2 linked regions of the Rhizobium rhizoryzae genome follow. The main gene of each other region encodes a partner of the protein of the gene in region 2 in a complex. Links are inferred from orthologs where the notes say so. Each region holds a gene or a part of one and is shown on either strand. Other genes may lie near its edges.

The links. The genes of interacting proteins can lie anywhere in the genome.
Region 1: the proteins of G6N80_RS21845 (region 2) and trxA are in contact, whole or in part, in an NMR structure (PDB 2IPA), measured with the Bacillus subtilis proteins. The link is inferred for Rhizobium rhizoryzae from one-to-one orthologs.

Annotation. Positions count from the first base shown.
Region 1 is NZ_CP049250.1:975,754-978,847, reverse strand. The notes cover bases 1-2,902. They hold trxA (thioredoxin), read right to left. Parts: upstream 1,661-2,902; coding sequence 1,340-1,660; downstream 1-1,339. Other genes in these bases: addA (double-strand break repair helicase AddA), read right to left, coding at 1,733-2,902; G6N80_RS10890 (bifunctional folylpolyglutamate synthase/dihydrofolate synthase), read left to right, coding at 1-1,262. Also shown: more of addA, read right to left, coding at 2,903-3,094. UniProt on the Bacillus subtilis protein: Participates in various redox reactions through the reversible oxidation of its active center dithiol to a disulfide and catalyzes dithiol-disulfide exchange reactions.
Region 2 is NZ_CP049250.1:3,303,040-3,308,391, reverse strand. What follows is about bases 1,286-3,975. They hold G6N80_RS21845 (arsenate reductase ArsC), read left to right. Parts: upstream 1,286-2,213; coding sequence 2,214-2,738; downstream 2,739-3,975. Other genes in these bases: G6N80_RS21835 (DUF4142 domain-containing protein), read right to left, coding at 3,830-3,975; arsB (ACR3 family arsenite efflux transporter), read left to right, coding at 2,744-3,781; G6N80_RS21850 (ArsR/SmtB family transcription factor), read left to right, coding at 1,842-2,201; G6N80_RS21855 (branched-chain amino acid aminotransferase), read left to right, coding at 1,286-1,588. Outside these bases: G6N80_RS21865 (LysR family transcriptional regulator), read left to right, coding at 1-265; G6N80_RS21860 (hypothetical protein), read left to right, coding at 356-517; more of G6N80_RS21855, read left to right, coding at 701-1,285; more of G6N80_RS21835, read right to left, coding at 3,976-4,345; G6N80_RS21830 (hypothetical protein), read right to left, coding at 4,433-4,762; G6N80_RS21825 (superoxide dismutase), read left to right, coding at 4,941-5,352. UniProt on the Bacillus subtilis protein: Catalyzes the reduction of arsenate [As(V)] to arsenite [As(III)]. In vitro, can dephosphorylate para-nitrophenyl phosphate (pNPP).

The DNA of each region.
Region 1 (3,094 bases), 2.3 Mb from region 2 along the record:
TTGGAAGGATGCGGCGTCTGCTCGATGTGCTCGGCAATCCGCAGCAGCGCTTGCCTCCCGTCATTCATGTCGCCGGCACGAACGGAAAGGGCTCCGTCAGTGCCTTCTGCCGTGCGCTTCTGGAAGCTGCCGGGCATGCGGCGCATGTCCATACGTCACCGCATCTCGTCAACTGGCATGAGCGGTATCGCATCGGCTCACGTCAGGGGCCGGGGCAACTGGTGGACGATGCACTATTGGCGGATGCACTGCGTAGGGTCGCCGTTGCCAATGCTGGTGAGCCAATCACGGTTTTCGAGATCCTAACGGCCGCGGGTTTTCTGCTATTTTCCGAACTACCTGCCGATGCGGTTATCCTGGAAGTGGGGATGGGCGGCAGGCTCGATTGCACCAACGTCATCGACCATCCTGCAGTGTCCGTCATCATGCCGATTTCTTTCGATCATCAGGCCTACCTCGGCGACAGGGTCGAGCTGATTGCCGCGGAAAAAGCCGGTATCATCAAAAAAGGCTGTCCGGTCGTTATCGGACGACAGGAATTTGATGCGGCTGAAGAGGTTCTGGTGGCAACAGCCGAGCGTATGGGCTGTCCGACATCGGTCTACGGCCAGGATTATTCCGCCCATGAGGAGTTCAACAGGCTCGTCTATCAGGATGAGTTCGGCCTTGCCGACCTGCCCCTGCCGCGGCTTCCCGGTCGCCACCAGCTTTCGAATGCAGCCGCTGCTATCCGCGCAGTCAAAGCAGCCGGTTTCGAGGTCACGGACGCGATGATGGAAAAAGCGATGACCTCGGTCGAATGGCCCGGACGCCTTCAGAAGCTGACGGAGGGCGAACTCGTTGCCCTTGCGCCCACAGAGGCCGAAATCTGGGTCGACGGCGGCCATAATACAGGTGCAGGAGAGGTCATTGCGGAAGCCATGGCCTCCTTCGAGGAGCTTCGTCCCCGGCCGCTTTATCTGATTATCGGAATGCTGAACACGAAGGACCCTCTCAACTATTTTCGGGCCTTCACCGACATTGCCGAGCAGGTCTTTACAGTTCCGATCCGCGGCAGTGACGCAGGATTGGATCCTGTGGCGCTGGCATCATCAGCCTATGATGCAGGTCTGGTTGCCGAACCGATGTCCAGCGTTTCGGATGCTCTGAAAGAAATTGCCGAGCGACAACTTGATGACGCGGCCCCGCCGCGGATACTTATTGGCGGTTCGCTCTACCTTGCCGGAAATGTGCTGGCAGATAACGGCACACCGCCCCGGTGAGGTTCAACAGAAGATGAGAGCGGCATAAAAAACCCGGCGCGAGGCCGGGTTTTTCGTTTTGTTCTCGAATGCACTGATCAGGCTGCGCCAGAAATCCAACTGGAAAGCGCAGTCTTCGGAGCAGCGCCAACCTTGATGTCAGCCACTTCACCGCCCTTGAACATGGCAAGCGTTGGGATTGAACGAACGCCAAACTTGGCTGCCAGATCCGGGTTTTCGTCGATGTTCAATTTGGCGATCTTGACCTTGCCGGCCAGTTCGGTGGAGATTTCCTCAAGGCTTGGGGCGATCATCTTGCATGGGCCGCACCATTCTGCCCAGAAATCAACGACGACGGGTTCGGACGATTCCAGCACTTCAGCCTGGAAATTGGCGGCATCAACTTTCACGGTAGCCATGGGGCTCTCCTTTGAAGCATTTCTATTGTGCACAATGTGATGTGTGCGGCACCGAAATTCAATCCTGATCTCTCACTTTGTTCGCAGTTCGGCAAGGGATCGATCGATCGCTTCGGTGGAAAGCGTGATGACTTTTGCCGTCTCCGTGTAGACCAGCACGCAGGAGATTCGATGACCTGGATACAGCGGTTTGAGAATTTCGCGGTAGATGGCCAGTTGGGCGCGATGGGCAAAAGCGACCTCTTCCTCGCTTCGCGGCACGAACCGATTGGTCTTGTAATCCAGAATGATCACCTGTCCGTTCGGCGTTATTGCCAAGCGGTCGATACGTCCCGAGACGGCATAGTCCCGCCCACTCATGGAAAGAGTTCCCATGATGGAGACTTCTGCTTGAGCCTTTTCGGAAAACAACGGTGCCAATGCTGGCTCGCGGAGAACAGCGAGCACCGAATGGTGGAGAGATTGCCGCTCGTCCCTTGGCCAAAAGTAAGCCGTCCGTTCGAGATAGCGTGATGCCGCTTCATCCCAATCCTCGCGCGGAAGGTTGGGCAGCATCTGGAGCATGCGATGGGTCAGCAAACCTTTTTGCAATGCCAGATTGCTCGCCTTCTTTTCCCCAAATAGCGGGGAAACGAATGGTGCATCGCCATCCTCATCTTCGATCATGATTCCCGCCCCGGAGGGGCTCAAGGGCCGGGGTAGCGGGCGGTGTGGCGGTAGTGGCTTGAAAAGCTCGGAAGGCAGGGATCTCGGACCTGCATCCTGCTCAGATTCCGATTTCATCTGTCCGGGTACGTCGAGAACTAGCCCAGACTCGCGCCAGAGATAACCGTTCCAATCTCCATCTGGACTTGAAAACGTTGTTTGTGTGCACCGTGTTTCGTCTTTGCTGAGTGCCTGCCTGACCAGGGCCTGCCAACTCTCATCATTCTCACGCTTGCCTCGGTAGCCGCAAATCACCAAACGGTCAGCAGCTCGTGTCATGCCGACATAGAGCAGCCGCCGGTATTCTTCTTCTGCGGCTTCCTTCAGTCGAGTATCGTCCTGAACCGTCAGGGCGTTTGACAGCGACTTCAGCGGAACCCAGGCGGGGACATCCTGGCTGTTGAGCTTAAGGAAGCGGAAGCGAGGGACGTGCGAGGAGATGAAGGCTTTCGAGCCGCTGTCCACCAGAAAGACGATTGGCGCTTCAAGCCCCTTGGAGGCATGCACCGTCATGATGCGCACTTCGTTGCGACCGCTATCCTGCTCGCGCTTGATTTCTGGAGCGTCTGCTTCGAGCGTTGAGATGAAGCTTTGCAGTCCGGGCAAGGACTTGTCCTCATGACTGAGCGCAAGGGACAGGAATTCGTCGAGAACATCGCCGGCTTCGCTGCCGAGCCGAGATAGAAACTGTTTGCGACCTCCATCAGCCCCGAGAATCCGGGCAAAGAA
Region 2 (5,352 bases):
CGCCGTCACCCCATCCGGTCGCGTGCAGGTCAATGATGGCGAAGGCATGCGCCAACTCGCGCTGGCGGGAATAGGCATCGTGCGCATGGGCTCGTTCGTGGTGGCGGACGATATCCGGGCGGGGCGACTCGTGCCTCTGCTGGAGGAGTTCAATCCGGGCGACCGCGAAGAATTCTACGCCGTCTATGTCGGCCAGAAAGGCCCGCTTCCCTCGCGTATCCGCGCACTTCTCGATTTTCTGGCGGAGCATGGCCGCGTCGAATGAGGTGGCATTTGACGCAACGCATGGCAAGCACCGAATTTGTGCCGCATAAGCATGCGAAGACGCGTGTTCGATGAATGAGAAACGAGGCCTATGCGTATTACCTGGTTCCTGTTGCTTGTGGCTCTCATCGCCATTGTCATGAGTATCCCGATGATCGACCGCCAGTTCAGCTCGGCAAGAATATCCGGCCAGAACTCCGGCCAGGATTCTCCACTCCTGCCGCAGCCGCAACAGCATCAGCGCCAGCCGTGATGGTGATCGATCACTCAGGCTGATAGGTCTATGTGTGCGCCTGACCGATGGAGGCGGGAAATGTCCGGATTTTCCGCTTTGGCGCAATTTTCTTTCAATCAAAAAATCAGCGGCAAAAAATTCTTGACCCTCCCGTCTCACGGGCATTCAGTGGCGTGAAAACGGTATCCGAGGAGAAGAAAAATGTCCGTCAACACAGCGCCCCGCAGCACCACCTGGACCTTCGTCGATGGCGAATGGATCAGCGGTAACCCGCCGCTCATCGGCCCGACATCGCATGCCATGTGGCTGGGCTCCACGGTGTTTGACGGCGCGCGTTGGTTCGACGGCATCTCGCCGGATCTCGATCTGCATTGCCAGCGCGTCAATCGCTCCGCCATCAACATGGGCATGAAGCCCACCAAGACGCCGGAAGAAATCGAGCATCTGGCGCTGGAAGGCGTGAAGAAGTTCGATGGAAAGACCGCCATCTACATCAAGCCCATGTATTGGGCCGAGCATGGTTCGCCCTTCTCCGTCGTCGCTGCCGATCCGGAATCCACCCGCTTCGCGCTCTGCCTGTTCGAAGCACCCATGCATACCGCCCAGCCCAGTTCGCTGACGGTATCGCCCTTCCGCCGGCCGAACCCGGAAGTCGCCATGACATCCGCCAAGACCGGCAGCCTCTACCCCAATAGCGGGCGCGCGATCATCGAGGCAAAGAACCGCGGTTTCGACAATGCCCTGATGCGCGACATGAACGGCAATGTGGCGGAAACGGCGTCCTCCAACATCTTCATGGTCAAGGACGGTGTCATCATGACGCCGGTTGCCAATGGCACCTTCCTCTCAGGGATCACCCGTTCGCGCGTCATCGGCCTGTTGCGCGCCGCCGGTCACGATGTGCGCGAATGCACGCTGACGGTGGAGGATTTCAAGGCCGCCGACGAGATCTTCACCTCCGGCAACTATTCCAAGATCGTGCCGATCAACCGCTTGGACGACCAGCAGTTCCAGGAAGGCCCCATCGCTCGCAAGGCACTGGAGCTTTACATGGACTGGGCAAAGTCGGGCAAGAAAGCCGCGGCTTGAGCAAGGGTTTGGAGGCGCCTGCGCGGCGCCTCAGACTGCTGACAATTCTGCCTACCACCCGCGACGTCATCCTCGGCCTTGTGCCGAGGATCTACTGACGTCCAACAAAATCAAGCGTTTGTAGATGCTCGGGACAAGCCCGAGCATGACGGAAACTCGCTGAAAGCCCTTTATGAATAAACTGGCGCTACCACGAGTCGCCTTCCTCGCTTTCAGCATTGACACGCCCAAACATATCCATTAATCCGGATATATGGATGAGAAAAACGTAATTGATGCGCTTGGCGCACTGGCGCAGTCCACGCGGCTGCAAACCTTCCGGCTCCTGGTTTCCAGAGAACCGGAGGGCATGGCGGCGGGTGAAATTGCCAAAGCGCTGGATGTGCCGCAAAACACCATGTCCGCCCATTTGTCCACGCTGTCGCAGGCTGGTCTGGTTCTGGCCGAACGTCAGGGCCGCTCCATCATCTATCGCGCCGATCTCGATGGATTGCGTGCCGTGACATTGTTTCTGCTGAAAGATTGCTGCGGCGGAAACTCCCAGATCTGTGCTCCCATCATCGCCGAACTCACGCCCTGCTGCGCGCCGGGTGCAAACACCAAGACCTGCTAGAGACCGGATATCATGACCGAAAAAATCTATAGCGTGCTGTTCCTCTGCACGGGCAATTCAGCGCGCTCTATTCTGGGCGAGGCCATTCTCCAGAAAGAAGGGCAGGGGCGTTTCCGTGCCTTTTCCGCCGGCAGCCAGCCCAAGGGCGAAGTCCATCCGCTGGCCCTGAAAACGCTTGCGGCGCTGGACTACCCGCATGAAGGGTTTCGCTCGAAAAGCTGGGATGAGTTCGCGGAACAGGGCGCGCCCGTATTCGATTTCATCTTCACTGTCTGTGATAATGCAGCAGGGGAAGCCTGCCCGGTCTGGCTTGGTCATCCGGCAACGGCGCATTGGGGCATCGAGGATCCGGCTGCCGTGGAAGGCACCGAGGTTGAAAAGCTGCAGGCCTTTGCCGAAGCCGCCCGTTTTCTGAAAAATCGCATTGCCGCCTTCGTCAATCTGCCTCTGTCCTCTCTGGATAAGCTCGCGCTTCAGGCGAAGCTGAAGGAAATCGGCGCCCTGGAAGGCGCTACCTCCGGTAACGGTAAAGGCTGAGCATCGTGTCGACCTTCGAAAGATATCTCACCCTCTGGGTCGCCCTGTGCATTGTTGTCGGCGTGGCGCTCGGTCATGCTTTTCCGGCAGTGTTCCAGGCCATCGGTGCGCTGGAAGTGGCAAAGGTCAATCTGCCGGTTGCGGTTCTCATCTGGCTGATGATCATCCCGATGCTGTTAAAAATCGATTTCGCCGCCTTGAGAGAGGTCGGTCAGCACTGGCGTGGTATCGGCGTTACGCTGTTCATCAACTGGGCGATCAAGCCCTTCTCGATGGCGCTGCTCGGTTGGTTCTTCATCGGCTGGCTGTTTCGACCCCTGCTTCCGGAAACGCAGATAGACAGCTATATCGCCGGCCTCATCCTGCTGGCGGCGGCTCCCTGCACAGCCATGGTGTTCGTCTGGTCGAACCTCACCAAAGGTGAGCCGCATTTTACGCTGAGCCAGGTAGCGCTGAATGACGCGATCATGATTGTCGCCTTCGCGCCCATCGTCGCCCTGCTGCTCGGTCTGTCCGCTATCACCGTGCCGTGGGATACGCTGGTCCTGTCGGTCGCGCTCTACATCGTCATTCCGGTTGTCGTTGCGCAGGTTATCCGTCGTGCGTTGCTGGCCGGGGGTTCGGCGGATGCGCTGGACAGGCTGCTGGCACGTCTTGGCCCGCTGTCGCTGGTAGCGCTGCTCGCTACACTCATCCTGCTCTTCGGCTTTCAGGGAGAACAGATCATTGCCCAGCCGGGCGTCATCGCGCTGCTTGCCGTGCCGATCCTCATTCAGGTCTATCTGAACTCGGGTCTCGCTTATCTTCTCAACAGATGGTCGGGCGAGAAGCACTGCGTAGCCGGCCCCTCGGCGCTGATCGGGGCATCGAACTTCTTCGAGCTGGCGGTCGCCGCAGCCATCAGCCTGTTCGGCTTCCACTCAGGGGCCGCTCTTGCAACGGTCGTCGGTGTGCTGATCGAGGTGCCGGTCATGCTGACCATCGTCTGGATCGTCAACCGCTCGAAGGGCTGGTACGAAGCCTCGCCCCGCGTCGCGAGATGAATCTCTTTCCCCGCCTGCCGTCGTGACAGGCGGGGAAATGTTGTTCACTCAGCCGAGCGAGTTCTGGATCGTCTTCAGCATGGCAAGATGCGTTTCGATGGCCGGTACGGCCACCGTCGAAGCACCTCGCGCCATCTCGTCCTTGCCGGAGCGGGCGTAGTCCTTGTGGATCGCCAACAGCTCCTCATGGCCCTTAATCTGGCCTTCGATGTACATCTTGTCGAATTCCGCACCCTTGGCTGCCTGCAGCTTTTGCAGCATGGCCTTGTGCTTGTCGTCGAGGCTGACTGCACCGGGTTTCGAGCCGAACGCTTCGGCGACCGCCGCCTGTTCACGAATCTCAAGCTGGGCGAAAGTTTTGACTGCCGGGGAAGAGGCGTTCTGAGCCGCCAGCTTGCTGGTTTCGGTGGCGAATTCGCCGCCCATCAGCGCCTTCATCTTGTCCTTGCCCATGGCGCTGCCCTTCGCGCCTGCTGCCTGACCTGCGCCCTGCGCAAGCACATGGGTCGCAAGCGGGAAGGCGCTGGCAACTGCCATTCCGGCCAGAATGTTGCGTCTGTTCATGATGTCTCTCCTGAGTTTTCCCGCTTGCGCAACAGGCAGCAGGCCCTAAGAGTTCCATCGGTTTCTGTACGGTAGCAGACGGTATGCCTACCGCTTCGGCGTAACCTTCACCTGGTCTGCAGAAAGCTCCGAGCCCACTTCGGCCTTCTTCGTCTTCTTGTCGAACACGCAGATGGTGGAAATAGTCTGTTTTGCCCCCTTGGCCTTGCCGCTGACGAGCGCCAGGCCATAGCTCTCGCTGCCATAGGGATCCACCACGCTCACCGGTTTCTCGATGAGCCGCGATGCCGCCTTGCCGCAGGCCGCCTCCACCTCCTTCGCAAATCCCGCCCAGGCATCGTCCGAGGAGGCATGAGCTGCAAGCGTCGACGCGCACAGCAGGAGGCCGGTTGCGAAGACGACGGTTGGTTTTGTCATAAGAATCTCCTGAAAATTTTCCGGCGTGACGAAGCCTGAGGAGGGAGCAAAACTTTGCTGGAGTCAAATGGCGGATGTGCCGAATTTTCCCCTCTGGCCGGTTGCCTATGGCCGCGCGGGAACCTATGTTCCCGCTCAACCTGATATCCAAAGGTTCTGCCGAAAAAGGAGTAAGATTATGGCCTTCGAACTTCCTGAACTCCCTTACGACTACGAAGCCCTGCAGCCCTTCATGTCGAAGGAGACGCTGGAATACCACCACGACAAGCACCACAAGGCCTATGTCGACAACGGCAACAAGCTGGCTGCTGAAGCCGGTATGGCAGACCTGTCTGTCGAGGAGGTCGTCAAGAAGTCCTTCGGCACCAATGCCGGTCTCTTCAACAATGCTGCCCAGCACTACAACCACATCCATTTCTGGAAGTGGATGAAGAAGGATGGCGGCGGCAACAAGCTTCCGGGCAAGCTGCAGGCTGCAATCGACAGCGATCTCGGCGGCTACGACAAGTTCAAGGCAGATTTCATCGCTGCCGGCACCACGCAGTTCGGCTCCGGCTGGGCCTGGCTGTCGCTGAAGGATGGCAAGCTCG